DNA from 2 places in the Anaerocolumna sp. AGMB13020 genome. Region 1 is predicted to be linked to the other one. Evidence: a T-box and tRNA genes for the amino acid it is inferred to sense, from the RefSeq annotation. Region 1 holds a T-box; the other holds one or more tRNA genes.
The links. A T-box is a leader RNA that pairs with one kind of tRNA and senses whether it is charged. The one in region 1 lies ahead of proS (proline--tRNA ligase), so its partner is inferred to be a tRNA-Pro.

Region 2: it has a tRNA-Pro gene. The T-box ahead of proS (proline--tRNA ligase) is inferred to sense a tRNA for this amino acid. The anticodon was not compared.

The regions. Positions count from the first base shown of each region.
Region 1 covers NZ_CP136910.1:3,117,768-3,125,537, forward strand. The annotation lists gene R2R35_RS12680 (sensor histidine kinase) at 1-324, shown strand, start outside; gene R2R35_RS12685 (response regulator transcription factor) at 367-1,056, shown strand; gene R2R35_RS12690 (TM1266 family iron-only hydrogenase system putative regulator) at 1,212-1,466, shown strand; gene R2R35_RS12695 (nitroreductase family protein) at 1,655-2,173, shown strand; gene R2R35_RS12700 (cytidylate kinase family protein) at 2,626-3,441, shown strand; gene R2R35_RS12705 (AI-2E family transporter) at 3,589-4,635, shown strand; T-box leader at 4,678-4,879, shown strand; gene proS (proline--tRNA ligase) at 4,979-6,412, shown strand; gene R2R35_RS12715 (nitroreductase family protein) at 6,631-7,233, opposite strand; gene R2R35_RS12720 (MarR family winged helix-turn-helix transcriptional regulator) at 7,403-7,770, opposite strand, start outside.
Region 2 covers NZ_CP136910.1:4,009,500-4,017,269, reverse strand. The annotation lists gene rpoD (RNA polymerase sigma factor RpoD) at 1-483, opposite strand, end outside; gene dnaG (DNA primase) at 542-2,326, opposite strand; gene R2R35_RS16690 (deoxyguanosinetriphosphate triphosphohydrolase) at 2,476-3,522, opposite strand; gene R2R35_RS16685 (SDR family NAD(P)-dependent oxidoreductase) at 3,739-3,891, opposite strand; tRNA gene R2R35_RS16680 (tRNA-Pro) at 4,473-4,547, opposite strand; gene R2R35_RS16675 (epoxyqueuosine reductase QueH) at 4,740-5,387, shown strand; gene R2R35_RS16670 (hypothetical protein) at 5,655-6,335, shown strand; gene R2R35_RS16665 (GNAT family N-acetyltransferase) at 6,479-7,552, opposite strand; gene R2R35_RS16660 (hypothetical protein) at 7,763-7,770, shown strand, end outside.

The sequences.
Region 1 (7,770 bases):
AATGGACGTATCATGATACGAATTATGGAGGGCGGCAGTTTTAACCGACCGGAGGATGTGGTAATCTGCATCGAAGATAATGGTGTGGGGATTCCAAAGAAAGACCTTCCTTATGTATTTGAGCGGTTCTACAGGGCAGATGCCTCCAGAAATTCCACCAAAGGCGGAACCGGATTGGGACTTGCCATTGCCAAGAAAATCATAGAAGATCATATGGGGACTATATGGGCGGAAAGTGATGAAGAAAAAGGTACCGCCATATTTTTCTCCTTAAAGAAATGCAAGGAATGTCCAGAACAGGAACAGTCTATCAACGAAGGTTAACATTTAATTATATAAAATAAAGAATTTGGAATGGAGGATACTATGAGCAGAATATTAATTGTAGAAGATGAAATGGCAATTGCAGAGCTGGAGAAGGATTATCTGGAGCTCAGCGGTTTTGAGGTGGATATAGAAAACACAGGTGATCAGGGACTTGAAAGAGCACTGAATGAAGATTTTGATCTGATAATTCTGGATCTGATGCTTCCGGGACTTGATGGTTTTGAGATCTGTAAGTCTATCCGAAGTGCAAAAAATATACCTATCTTTATGGTATCAGCGAAAAAAGAGGATATCGATAAGATCAGGGGCTTAGGAATGGGCGCTGATGACTATATCACAAAACCCTTTAGTCCCAGCGAGCTGGTAGCCAGAGTAAAGGCGCACCTGGCACGTTATGAAAGACTAATCGGTGAAAGTGTCAGAGAAAATGAGATTATTGAAATCAGGGGAATTAAGATTGACAAGACGGCCAGACGAGTATACGTTAATAGTGAAGAGAAGAATTTTACCACAAAAGAGTTCGACCTTTTAACCTTTTTAGCGGAGAACCCCAATCGCGTATATACGAAAGAAGAGCTATTCCAGGAAATCTGGGATATGGACTCCATTGGTGATATTGCTACAGTTACGGTGCATATCAAGAAAATCAGAGAAAAGATTGAATTTAACACCTCAAAGCCACAGTATATTGAGACGATATGGGGTGTGGGTTACCGTTTTAAAGTGTAATTAGAACCGAAAATGGTATAAAAAATGAGCAATGGGACCGGCAGGTTTTAAACAGGTCCAAAGCCAAGCCACATTGAATTCCTCCAGTGTTAGGGGAATCTACACGATGTGTCTTTCAGAAAAAAGAATATATGTATCAGGAAGAGGGAGCGAGTATGGAGACCAGGATTGCTTTAGTTGGTATTATTGTAGAGAATCTTGAAAAGGTAGAGGAGGTAAATCATATTCTTCATGAATATGGGAAATTTATTGTGGGCAGAATGGGACTGCCGATTAAAGAACATGGTGTAAATATTATCAGCATTGTAGTAGAATCAGACAGCAATACGATTAATTCTCTGTCCGGCAAGCTCGGCATGTTGGAAGGAATCAGCGCTAAGACAGTATATTCAAAAACGGGAACCAATTAATAAAAGGCTTGGTACGACAGGCAGATTGAGGATGCATAGGTTATCCTCTTAGAATTAAAGTATGCCAGAGTGGGAATTTGAGTTAGTGTGGAAGAAGCTTAATATGAGATGCTGACACCAATAGATACTTCTGTATTATTTATCTATGGGAGTAGCTTTTACAAGTCTGAGGCAGGAGGGAATTCAATATGTATGATATCTTAAAAACAAGACGAAGCATCCGAAAGTTTACGGAAAAGAACTTGGAGGAAGCAGTATTAGAGGAAATATTAAAAGGGGCCTTAATGGCACCCTCTTCCCGAAGTATTAGGCCTTGGGAACTTGTAGTGGTAAGAGACAAGGATACCTTAAGTTCCCTAAGCCGCTGCAGAGGTGCGCAGTCAGCGCTTATCGGAGGAGCGGATACAGCTGTGGTGGTAACAGCTGATACTACACTTTCGGACGTATGGGTTGAGGATACCTCGATTCTGGCAGCTATCCTGCAGCTTGAAGCTCATGCAAAGGGGCTTGGTTCCTGTTGGGTACAAATAAGAAATCGCAGTAAAGAGGAAGGTGTTACGGCGGAGGACTATATAAAAGAGTTGCTTAAGATACCAGAAGGTTATGGAGTGGAGTGCATTATTGCACTTGGATACCCAGCGGAAGCAAGAGCTCCTCACGAGGAGGAAAAACTCCCTATGACTAAGATTAGAAGAGAGCAATTCTAGAGAATACTTTCTAAGCATAGGAATTATTCTCTAGAAACTTTATGAAATAAAGTTTGATTCCAATATATAAAACGGGTATAGGGAGACTTATGGTATCCATATACCCGTTAAGTCTTAGAGATTAGGATCAGATCTTTTCACAGCCTGCGGCATGTCCTAACCAGAGGGTATTCATTGGTGAATCAAATTCCGGGTCGTCTATAAAATCTTTTGAGATGTTGTTGATGTTAGTGATTCTGTTCATTGTACCTCTCTTTCAGCACTTTGGTTGTTATTGTGATATTATTTATTCTATCTTTATCATGGTTCTATGGACAATGGATAAAACATTTAAAATTATTTATTCTTATTTTGATGGTGTTCTTAACAGAGCCTTTACTTGCGTGACATACCGTGTTATAATGATAACCACAAATTTTTAAAAATGTTTGGTTAACGATTAGGAGGACACTATGCATATCACGATAACGGGAAATCTTGGAAGCGGAAAATCCACAATCTGCAAGATATTGGAGGACAAGTTCGGTTTTGAGATTTATTCCACAGGGAAGGTTCAAAGAGAACTGGCGAGACAGATGAACATGACGACCCTAGAGATGAACCAGTTAATGTGCAGTGACCATAAGTATGACAATATGATAGATGATGCAACTGCTGCAATATCCAGAGAGAACCCGGATAAGAACATTATTTTCGATTCCAGGCTGGCCTGGCACTTTGTGGGAAAATCTTTTAAGGTATTTCTGGCGGTAGATTTAAATATAGCGGCAGAGAGAGTTATGCATGATAATAGAGGGAAGGAAGAACAGTACGCTACTTTAGAGGAAGCAAAAGAGAAACTGTTTGAGAGAGCCCAGACAGAGAATCTGCGCTATAAAGACATTTATAATCTGGAATATTTTAATTATTCAAATTATAATCTGGTTATAGAGAGTACCTATTCTTCACCGGAGCTTATTGCTTCTGTAATAATGAAGGAAGCGAAAAATTATTATGCACTGATGGCAGATAACAACGGACAATGTGTTAATACTACAAGAATTCTGCTTTCACCTAAATCTCTTTATAAGGATAAGGTAACCAAGGAAGATTTAACCTCTTTGAAGGATAAGATCGCTGAATTTTCTAAATTAAAGGAAGTACCGGATATTAAAGTTAACGCAAGGAAAGAAAAAGGAGAGTATACATTACTTTCAAATGAAGATACTGTAAAAGCTGCCTTAGAAGCAGGTTTACCCTTTTTAATTACGGAGTTGGAATGTAATTAAAACCATTCTTTTGCAATTGATGCAATAATAACCTAACATACAAATTTAATTTCGGCAGATAATAAAACAAAGAATTCTTTGTTATATTATCTGCTTTTTTGTGTCTTAAATTATATCCTTACGGTCAAGGAAAGAAGGGAGGTTCTTATGGAAATTCTAAACAACAGCAAGGTGAAAATGTCCATTATAATCATACTTACAGTGTTTGGTGTTTATGTTGGACTTGAGTATGTGCTGCCTCTCTTTGCACCATTTATTCTGGCTTACCTGATAGCATCAGGACTTTTGCCCTTGGTAAAATTTTTAAACCGTAAAACCAGACTTCCTAAACTTCTTGGAGGCATTCTTTCCTTAAGCCTGTTTGGTGCACTTGCCGGTATGGGACTGTTCTATCTGTGTGATATATTAATTAAGCAGTTTGTTGCATTGCTTAAGAATTTTCCCATCTACTTAGCTATACTTTCCGGATATCTGGACGAGTTTTGCAGAGGATGTGATAAGTTTTTTGGAATCAAATTAGGGACTGTTCAGAACTTTATATATACTAATTTTGATGGAGTGCTACTGATTATAAAAAATAAAATCATGCCTGTCATAACTACCAGAAGCATTAATCTTCTTATTGGGATAGCAGGTTTTGTAGGAATTCTATTAATTATGATTGTGAGTATCCTGCTTTTAATCAAAGATGAGGATAAATATAAAAGCGGGATTAGAAATTCGGCTTATTACAATGAAATTCACCTGGTTACTTCAAAACTTTCTGGTATGGGAGTTGCATACCTAAAGACCCAGGGAATCATGATGATATTAATTTCCATCGTAAGTACTGCGGCTATGCTGCTCATTAGAAATAAATATGCACTGCTTGTAGGAATAGGAATAGGTGTAGTGGATGCTTTCCCGATCCTGGGCAGCGGGTTGGTTCTGATACCCTGGGCTGTTATCAGCTTATTTCAGCAGGATTTTTTAACTGCGGCAGTGCTGCTGACGGCTTATGTAAGTTGTCAGATCCTGAGGCAGACAGTGGAGCCTAAATTGCTGGGAAACAGTATTGGGATTAAACCTATATACACTATGATGGCCATGTATGCAGGACTCAAAATATTTGGCATTCCGGGCTTTATTCTTGGACCTGTAGGTTTGGTAATAATCATTACGGTAGTGAAGGAAGCACAGAACCGATTAAGTTAAAAAAGAAGTTGACAAAGGCTGTGAGGTGGCATAAAATCATAATACAAAGCAATGAAGAGGAATAGTATATAGCTGTTATCCTCCCAGAGAGAGAATAGATTGGTGTGAGATTCTCAGGATAACTTTATAGAACCTACCTTGGAGCACTGTATGAAAATACAGCGTAGAACCGGCGTTAGCGGTGTTAAAGTGAACTGTTTACAGTTAATTAGGGTGGTACCGCCGAGGTCTTTCGGTCCCTTGTGGAGGAAGGACTTTTTTTTATTGCTTTTTTGCAGAATAAAGATGTCTCCTCCTTATAAACGTCAGTTTATAAACAATTGTTCTGAAAGGAGAAATCGCTATGGCGAAAGAAAAGAAACTGGTAGAAGCAATAACCTCCATGGAAGAGGATTTTGCCCAGTGGTACACAGATGTTGTAAAGAAAGCAGAATTAATCGATTATTCCAGTGTAAGAGGATGTATGATTTTAAGACCCGGCGGCTATGCCATCTGGGAGAACATTCAGAAGGAACTGGACAGAAGATTTAAGGAAACAGGGGTAGAGAATGTTTATATGCCTATGTTCATACCCGAGAGTCTGCTGCAGAAAGAGAAGGATCATGTAGAGGGATTTGCCCCGGAGGTTGCCTGGGTTACACATGGAGGACTGGAACCTTTACAGGAAAGAATGTGCGTAAGACCTACTTCCGAGACACTGTTCTGTGATCATTACTCCAATATTATTCAGTCTTACAGGGATCTGCCAAAGGTATATAACCAGTGGTGTTCCGTTGTACGTTGGGAGAAAACCACAAGACCTTTCCTGCGTTCAGTAGAATTCCTGTGGCAGGAGGGACATACGGCTCATGCTACAGCAGAGGAAGCAGAGGAGAGGACCATACAGATGCTAAATCTCTATGCAGATTTCTGTGAAGAGGTTCTTGCCATTCCCATGGTCAGAGGAAAGAAAACAGATAAAGAGAAATTCGCAGGTGCAAAGGATACCTATACCATTGAAGCTTTAATGCATGATGGCAAGGCGCTTCAATCAGGAACCAGCCATAACTTCGGAGATGGATTTGCACATGCTTTTGATATTCAATATACCGACAAAGACAACAAGCTTCAGTATGTGCATCAGACCTCCTGGGGTATGACCACCAGACTGATTGGCGCGGTAATCATGGTTCATGGAGATAACAGCGGACTTGTTCTTCCGCCAAGGGTTGCACCTGTACAGGTAATGATTGTTCCCATTGCCCAGCATAAAGAGGGTGTACTCGAAAAAGCAGCTGAACTGAAAGAACGTCTTGGTGCTTTCCGCGTAAAGGTTGATGACACAGATAAGAGTCCCGGCTGGAAATTCAGTGAGCAGGAGATGAGAGGAATCCCTGTTCGTATTGAAATCGGACCGAAGGATATTGAAGAAAATCAGGCTGTAATCGTACGCCGTGATACCAGAGAAAAAATCGTTGTAACTCTTGATAACCTTGAGAATGAGGTTGAGAAGGTACTTGATGTAATCCAGAAAGAAATGCTTGAAAGAGCCAGAGAACACAGAGATGCACACACCTATCAGGCAACTGAGTTCGAAGACTTTAAAGAGGCAGTAGCCACAAAACCCGGTTTCATAAAGGCAATGTGGTGCGGAGATAAAGCTTGTGAGGATACAATTAAAGAAGAGACAGGTGCTACTTCCAGATGTATGCCTTTTAAACAGGAAGAAATAGCTGATACCTGTGTATGCTGCGGCAAGAAAGCAAAGTCACTGGTGTACTGGGGAAAAGCATATTAATAACTTTAAAGAAGGAGGCCAGGTTTATCCTGCCTCCTTCTTAATGGAACAGTCAAAACCTGAGGGGGTTGGCCTTTTCTGTTCCTTTATACAATCGAAAGTTTATAACGGTTTTATATCTTTCTTAAATTACACAAATTCTACACAAAATTATATGTTATAAAAATCATTCACTTAAAATAGCTGTAAACCGTTACGTCCTTTCGTTATTGCTGATCCTATTCTATTCCAAATACACGAATGCGGTCTTCCAAAGGAGTAAAAGCTTTTTCACCGGGTGCTGCTGTTGGTTTACCAAAAGGCATCTGAGCAATCAGCTTATAAGACTCCGGCACATTCCAGGTTTTTTTAACCTCTGCTTCTATTAGCTCACTGTAGTGCTGAAGAGAAGCACCGAGACCTTCATTTTCCAGGGCGGTCCACACGATTAATTGAAGCATTCCGCTTGATTGTTGTGCCCATACCGGGAAGTTATCTTTATAAAGAGAATACTCCTTCTGCAGATATTCAACGATACCATTGTCATCAAAGAATAAGACGGTACCATGGCCTGCCTTAAAGGATGCAATTTTTTCTTCGGTAGGTGCAAAGCTGTCTGCAGGAACTACCTTTCTTAATGCTTCCAATGCAATATCCCAAAGTTTATCATGTTCCTTACCAAATAATAATACAACCTTGCCGCTTTGTGAATTAAAGGCAGAGGGTGAATGCTTTACTGCATGCTCTACAAGTTCTTTTATTGTAGTGTCTGAAACAGGTGACTCTTTGCTAAAGGCGTATATGGTTCTTCTGTCTGCAATTGCTTCGTTAAAATTCTTCATGGTGGATCCTCCTGAAAACATAATATTTTTTTGATGTTCTTAATATACCCTGTATGTGCTTGCATTAGACGTATTCTGAATTGTTTTTCAGAAATAAGGGCTTTCATGTTAGTACTAGTTGATAGTACTAGTTAGTACGATTGTACGATTGCTGTAAATAGAGATGTACCTATGGTACACGTGTAAGTTTATTTAAGAGCTCACTCAGGTATCGCTTTTCTTCTTCTGTAAGTGCCTGAAATATTGCATTGATACTATCTAAGTGCCGGGGTAATAAATCCTCCATTAAGGCTTTCCCCTTTTCTGTTATCCGGATAAGTTTAACTCTCTTATCCTGTAGATCCGTACATTGCTGTACAAGTCCATCCTTGGCCAGATTGTCAATGACAACCGTCATATTGCCGCCGGTAGCAAGTATCTTTTCAATGATATCGCTGATCCTCAGATCACCGAGATGGAACAGAACTTCCAGAACTTCAAACTGAGAGGCTGTGAGTCCACTGCTCTTAATTACTGTAAGCTCCTGCTTGTGGATTG
Region 2 (7,770 bases), 890 kb from region 1:
TCCTAAATTTCCTTCCTGAATGAGGTCAAGAAACATCATACCTCTTCCTACATAACGTTTTGCAATACTTACCACCAGTCTCAGATTGGCTTCCGCCAGTCTTTTCTTGGCATCTGTGTCCCCCACCTTCATTCTTCGTGCCAATTCAATTTCTTCATCGGCACTTAAGAGAGGAACCTTTCCGATTTCTTTTAAGTACATTCTTACAGGGTCATCTATGGCGATTCCCTCCGGTATGGAAAAGTCTATCTCTTCTATATCCTCTTCCTCTTCTATCAGGATATCCTCTTCCTCCGTCATGCGAAGCACATCCACATTATTTAATTCCAGGAATTCATAGATTCTTTCAATCATAACGGAATCCAGTTCAAAATCAGCAAAAAAATCATTTATTTCCTGAAATTCAAGAACATTCTTTTTCTTCTTGGCAAATACCAGAAGTTCTTTTAACTTTTCAGTGAATTTAACCATATTCTCATCCATTATTTATCCATCCTCCTTGCTCATTCCAGTATGAAAATTCAGCTTAATTACTAGTATTTTAACCACAGTCCAGGGAAATATGCAATTTCTGTAAACCCGTCTGTTCCTTTATGATACCCTGAAGGGTCTGGATATCATTTTGCTCAATGGCCTCCTTACTCTGCTTGTCAAGGCTGTTCTTCTTGATTCTTTGTACGGTTTCATTTAGAGCCTTTTCTTTTTCCTTGCTGCCCATTTCACTGCTTAGCTCCAGACTAAACAGAGCCGCTGCTTCCTTTTGCTCTTCTTTGCTTTCAAAATGATTGAGGATCTTGGCAGGTGTAACCTTGCCCTCCTTCTCATATTGATCAAACAAAAGCTCGGCAGCCTGTTTGTACAAATCTTCTGTAAAATCCCTGGGAGTAATAATACCCTTGATTTTTTCAAAGAGCCTCAGATCATCTATAAGCCAGGTTAACAGTATCCTTTGGGACTGCCGCATTCCTTCCATGGGCAGGTTCTTATTTCTATCCCTCATGGTATGCTCTTTTGGTTTATAGCTGTCGCCGGTACCAAGTCTGGCACCGTAACTATTCACCAGCTTGCGTAAATTGTCAAAACCGATTCCATATTTGGCTGATACAGCCTCTATATAAATATTTCTCTCGATTTCCTCGGTAAACTGCAGCATTTTCTTTGCTGTTTCATTAAAGAATTTTGTCTTCTGCTCCGGGTCATTCATGTCAAAATCCCGTTCGGTTACTTCCACTTCAAAGAGAAAGGAATTTTTGGCCGTTTCTATACGCTTTTGGAACTCCTCGGCACCCAGGGCTTTGATAAATTCATCCGGGTCTTTATACGGCTTCATATCAATGACCTTTACCGTTAAGCCCGCTTCTTTCAGGATGGGTATTGCTCTTAAGGCCGCCTTGGTACCAGCCGCATCACTGTCATACGTTAACAGCACTTCTCCGGTATATCGCTTGATAAGGTTCGCCTGTAACCCCGTAAATGCAGTTCCAAGTGATGCCACTGCATTGGTAAACCCAGCCTGATGAAGTGCAATAACATCCATATAACCTTCACAGATAAGAAAATTTGATTTTCTTGAGGTTCGTGCAAAATTCAGACCATACAGGTTTCTGCTCTTATCAAAGAGTTTGGTCTCCGGTGAATTCAAATACTTGGGAAGTCCATCCCCCATTACACGTCCGCCAAATCCGATAACCCGGTTATTTGCATCCATAATGGGAAACATGACTCTGTTCCAGAATTTGTCGTATACCTTGTGTTTCTCATCAAAGCTTACAAGTCCTGACTCTCTTAAAACCTCATCCTCATAACCCAAATGTTTTAAATACTTGTAAATATCATCTGCTGTCTGGTTGGAGTATCCAAGTCCGAATTTCTTTATGGTATCCTCCGATAACTGCCGGTTTACCAGATAATCCATGGCAGCTTGTCCTCTTTGAGATTTTAATTGAAAGTAATAATACTTGGCGGCTTCTTTGTTTATTTCCAACAGTCTGGCCTTTAAGCCTGCCTGGCGTCTGGCTTCTTCACTGATTTCAGCTTCCGGCAGTGTTACTCCGACTCTGCCCGCCAGATACTTTAGAGCTTCTACAAAGGTATAGTTCTCATACTCCATAATAAAGGTAAATACATTGCCTCCTACACCGCAGCCAAAGCAGTGATACATCTGTTTCGAGACACTGACGCTAAAGGAAGGAGATTTCTCACTGTGAAAGGGGCACAGTCCCATATGGCTGCTGCCTTTCCGCTGTAATTTCACATAGGAACTGATTACATCTACTATATCATTCTTCTGTCTTACTTCTTCTACCAGTTCTTCCGGATAAAACATGTCTTCTCCTTTTCCTTTTAAATGTAAATCTATCTATCTTATATTTGCTTCTTTGTAACTTGATTTCTTGTAATCCTGTTTACTAATTATGGTATCTGTCAGGAGAGATTTTAAAGGATTTGACTTCTATCATTTTTATATCTCTTAATTTAATATACACTCCAGAAACGAGGTATCGCAATCTCATTAAATTTAGCCACAGCATAACGGTCCGTCATCCCTGCTATGTAATCGCAGACCGCTCTGGCTTCTTTTTCCTCTTTCATTTTAATCATATTAAAGTACTCCTCGGGCAGAAGTTCAAAATTCTTACTGTAATATTCAAACAGATACTTTAACATAGTCTCTGCCTTTTGCTCTTCCCCTTTGGCTTTTGGATTGGTATATACACTGTAAAACATGTACTTTCTCATACCAAACATAGCTTTTTCTATTTCGGGTGACATTAAGATATCATCCTTGTCCTCACTGCAGCTTACAATATCATGAATTATACGGTTTAACCGCTCTCTGGAACTGTGACCGAGAACATCTGTAAATTCCGTGGGAATATCTTCTTCGGAAATAATATGTCCTCTGATAGCATCATCAATATCATGATTTATATAAGCTATTTTATCAGATAATCTGACTATTTTTCCTTCAAGCGTTTTAGGCACTCCATTGGTCTGATGATTAACAATGCCGTCTCTGACTTCTTTCGTCAAATTGAGCCCTCTGCCGTGATTCTCCAGAAGTTCAACGACACGTATACTCTGCAGATGATGTTCAAACCCTTCCGGGCAGATGGAATTCAATGCTCTCTCCCCGGCATGGCCAAAGGGTGTATGTCCCAGATCATGTCCTAATGCTATTGCTTCCGTCAGATCCTCATTCAGTCTTAAGGCTCTGGCAATGGTTCTTGCATTTTGGGATACCTCAAGGGTATGGGTAAGTCTCGTCCTGTAATGATCCCCTTCCGGAGCAAGAAATACCTGTGTTTTATGCTTTAATCGTCGAAAGGCTTTGGAATGAAGAATCCGGTCTCTGTCCCTTTGATAAATTGGCCTTAGATCACAAGGGTCCTCATACACATCCCTGCCCATAGAATTATCACTAAAGGAGGCATATTTACTCAAAAACTGATGTTCTCTTTGTTCCAGCTTTTCACGCATGCTTAATGTCTTTGCCATTTTTTCTATTTCTGCTTCTTCCATACCTGTTCTCCTTTCTTTCAGATTAATGCTTATATTAATAATATTCCACCAAAACTTCCTGTTTCCTTTTTTTATTTTCAAAATTTTGCTTTTACGGTCGTTCTTAATCCTTATATTCCCAGCCTTTGTCCTTATGATAAATCAATCAATTTTACCATACCATTTAAGCACTTCTGCCACAAAGAGCTGAATATCCTGTTCTGCTTTTAAATCTCCCTAAAAGTCAGGAGGATTTGGATTTGATGTATTCGCTGTAAGTCTGTCCATAATTGCTGTTTTGGCTCCTGCTGCCTGAAAATGCTCTGCCATGCTCCTTCCAATTCCTTTGGCACCTCCGGTTATAAAAACTACTTTGTCTGTGAAATCCATTTATGCCTGCACCTTATCTCATATTTTTACTAAATTTATTTAACTGAATAAATTGTTTGAAGTTATTATACTATAGCTATCTGTACATAAGGTTGATAGCAGATTAGCTTCCAGCTTTCTAAATTTTTGGTTAAATACTGTTATTTATAATGACTTATAAATTTATATTTTCGTCCACATAAAAGTCTTAAACTCCCCTGCCTTTATACGTTTTTCTTCTTTTCCAAATATTAAACATATATGCAAATCTTTTGTATCTAATTCATGTCAATTAACTCTCATGCCTTAAAAGTCACAATATTGTTTAGAAGTCTCCTCTTTGCAATATTCATGCTTAACAATTATGAAAGTGTAACACCACTCCACATAATTTGTCCTTGGTAAAAGCGTCAAAACATATCCCACAAAGCACAGTGTTAAGCCTCACACCATGAGTTTTCAGACTCTCCCTGGATAAGACTAAATTCTGCACAAATGGCATACTATAGCTATAACATACTTGGTACAAAGAAAGAAGCAGCAGGATTAAAATACATCTTCAATCCTACTGCTTCTTATTATATACCGCTTTAAATAAAAAATCGAGGCGACAAGATTTGAACTTGCGACCTCTGCGTCCCTAACACAGCGCTCTAGCCAAGCTGAGCCACGCCTCGATATTTGTTGATGATCAGCTTTTTTATTTTGCTCTTGCGTCTCACAACAATATTATAATATAATATTCTAGAGAAAAAATCAAGTAGAATTTTCATATTTTTTAAAAAAATTTAAAAATTATTATTAAGTACAAAAAAAAGCCCTAAAAACTGCCAAAGACATACAGATTTAGGTGAAAACGGAGGATATCATTGGAAAACATTATAAATTATCAAAAAGAGTTGGAAAAAACTCTATCAAATATAACCGCACAAGGCAGTACCCCCACTCTTCTGCTCCACAGCTGCTGCGCACCCTGCAGCAGTTATTGTCTGGAATACCTGTCAGAGTATTTTCGTATCACCATATATTATTATAATCCTAATATCTCCATAAAAGAGGAATATGACCGCAGAGTAGAAGAACAGAAGCGACTGATTAATGCTCTGCCTGTAAAACATCCCATTTCTTTCCTGGAGGGCAGTTATGAACCGGAACTTTTCTATAAAATTGCCAAAGGCAAGGAAAACCAGCCCGAAGGTGGCGAAAGATGTTTCGGCTGCTATGAACTCCGTCTCAGAGAAGCAGCCAAATGTGCAAAGGAAAATGGATTTGATTACTTTACCACTACCCTCACGATCAGCCCCCACAAAAATGCAGCCAAGCTAAATTCTATCGGTGAAGCTGTAGCTGCCGAATACGGAGCTGTATATCTCCGCTCGGATTTCAAGAAAAAAAATGGTTATAAGCGCTCCATTGAATTATCAAAGGAGTTTGATTTATACAGACAGGATTACTGCGGTTGTGTTTACTCTATGATTCGTTCCAGAGAAGAACACGAGTTAAAAGACAATGAATAAGTTTTAAGTTATTGTTTACAATTAACTGTAATGAAGAATATCCCTTTATAATTCTGCAAATGCTTTATGACATCATTACATGTCAATATCTATGTAGATTATCATGTTTAGGATACTACGTGTATTTATTATACACTGAATATACATATGCACCATTTCATGGTTTTATTGGTTTCCGAAAAACCATGGGTTATGGTAATTCTATTTTTCCATAACTGATTCAGGCAGATAATCCAGTAATAACTGATTAAATAAAGGGAGAAATTTATGAAAAAAATACTTTTTATGTTTTTATTATCAACAGCCTTAATACTGTCTGCCTGTGGTAAAAATACCAATCCAAACAGTATTGACAATAGCTCTAAAAATTCCAGCGGAATAAATGCTACTGCTCAAAATACCGAAAGCTCCGATAAAACAGGCGAAGAGAAAGACACAGAAGAAGGTACCACATCTGAGCTTGAAAATTTAGGCAATGTAAGTGTAGAGAAAGGAGCTTCTGAAGTAGAGCTTACCATACCTGCAACTTATGTTGAAGGCAAAACACAGGACGAGCTTGATCAAATCCGTGAGATGGAAGGTTACAAATCCATAACCTTAAATGACGATGGCAGCGCCACCTATGTTATGTCAAAGGAACAGCACCAATCACTGATGACTAAAATCGCTGCTGCAATTAATGACGCTATGAAGGAAATGATTGGCTCTGAAGAATATCCTAATATTACAGAAGTAAAAGCAAATGATGCATATACGGAATTTATAGTCACAACAAACTCTAAAGACTTAGATATGGGTGAATCTTTCACATATCTTATGTTTTATATGTTTGGTGGAATGTATAATATTTTTAATGGTTCCGGGTCAGATGACATAACGGTAACCTATATAAATGCGGAGACAGGAGAGACTATTTCAACTTCCAATTCATCTGACTTAATACAATAGTAGAATCGTTACACTACAGCTGTAGTGTGACGATTCTACTTTCTTCTATGAAACCTTATTTTAAGTTTTATCCTTAATTTTTATCCTTAATTTCTTCCATTTGCAGCAAAGTCTTAACAAAGTAGAAATTTGCTCAGCTGCTTCTAATCATAGTTAAGCGGCCTGGTCTTCTCAAAAAAATCAGTCCATTCCCGAGAATTAAAATTTGCTCCCAGACCATTGGCTTGCAGGTAGCATATAAATTCCTTTACTCTGTTATAGTCTATTTTTACACCCTTCTGCTTCATGGCTGTCAGATATGCTATTGTCTTTTTAATGTTATTGGATTTCAGATAGCAGTTCAGACACTCCACCCATAATTCATTCTGAGATTTTGATGCTTCTTCTAAATAGATACCCCATTCACACCACTCTGCCTCTGTCAAATCATATAAATTTTCAATAGGAGGATAGGAAGTATAAGAATAATATTCATTTTTGAATTGAAAGCCCAAGGTTTCGGCTAAGGCTCTTGATCCCTTATTTGTTTCAACACATAACCATTCAATTTTTTCATATCCTTTTGCAAAACAATCCTTAATCGTTGCAGACACTACAATTTTAGCCAATCCGTTTTTTCGATATCTTTCATCCGTATTGATACCTATAGCAATTGCCTTCTCGAAGCTACAGTCACTAACAGACCAGCTTACAATTACGTTATCCTTGTAAATGTAATACCCTGTACCATACTTTTCAAAATTCTGAATACTGCCCCATTCCTCTACCCAATTAAGAAGTTTTTCTGCATTTTCATAACCGCTTTGCTTCATTACATTTACATCTATTTTTTCTAATACAAAGCCTTCTTTTAGTATTGCAGTACCTTCTTTATAAGTATCGCGAGACAGAATATATCTGCGTCTTTTATATTTTCTGATATACGGGTTCTTGTGTATGGAGGGTATAATATCGCTCCATTCCGGGGTATCAGGGGTCAGCTGATCCCAGAAATCCAGTTCCTCCACTATCCTTGAATTAAATCCAGCATCCGTTATATCTCCTGCAACCAGGTTGCACTCACTGGTCTGTATTAATACAGCCGTTGGTTTTTCCAGGCTATTAACATAAACTTCACCTGGCATGATATTATGAAGGACCGCAAATACAGATAATTCGTTTTTAGATTTGATGAAAGGTATAACCTTACTATACTCCCTGCTCTGTAGTTTAAACATAATCTCTCCCTTGTGATATTCGTATTATACAATACTTCCGATTCGTATTAGTGCTATTATAATATGTAGGTTTCTGTACTTCAAAGGAATTTATGAGTATAGTTATTTTGTATGATAGAGATTTCGTAAGCAATTTGTCTTATTGCTATGCATTTTACTTTATGATATAAATTATGAAAATAAGAGGTTACATGAAGGGAGAATTTATTTATGGCAAA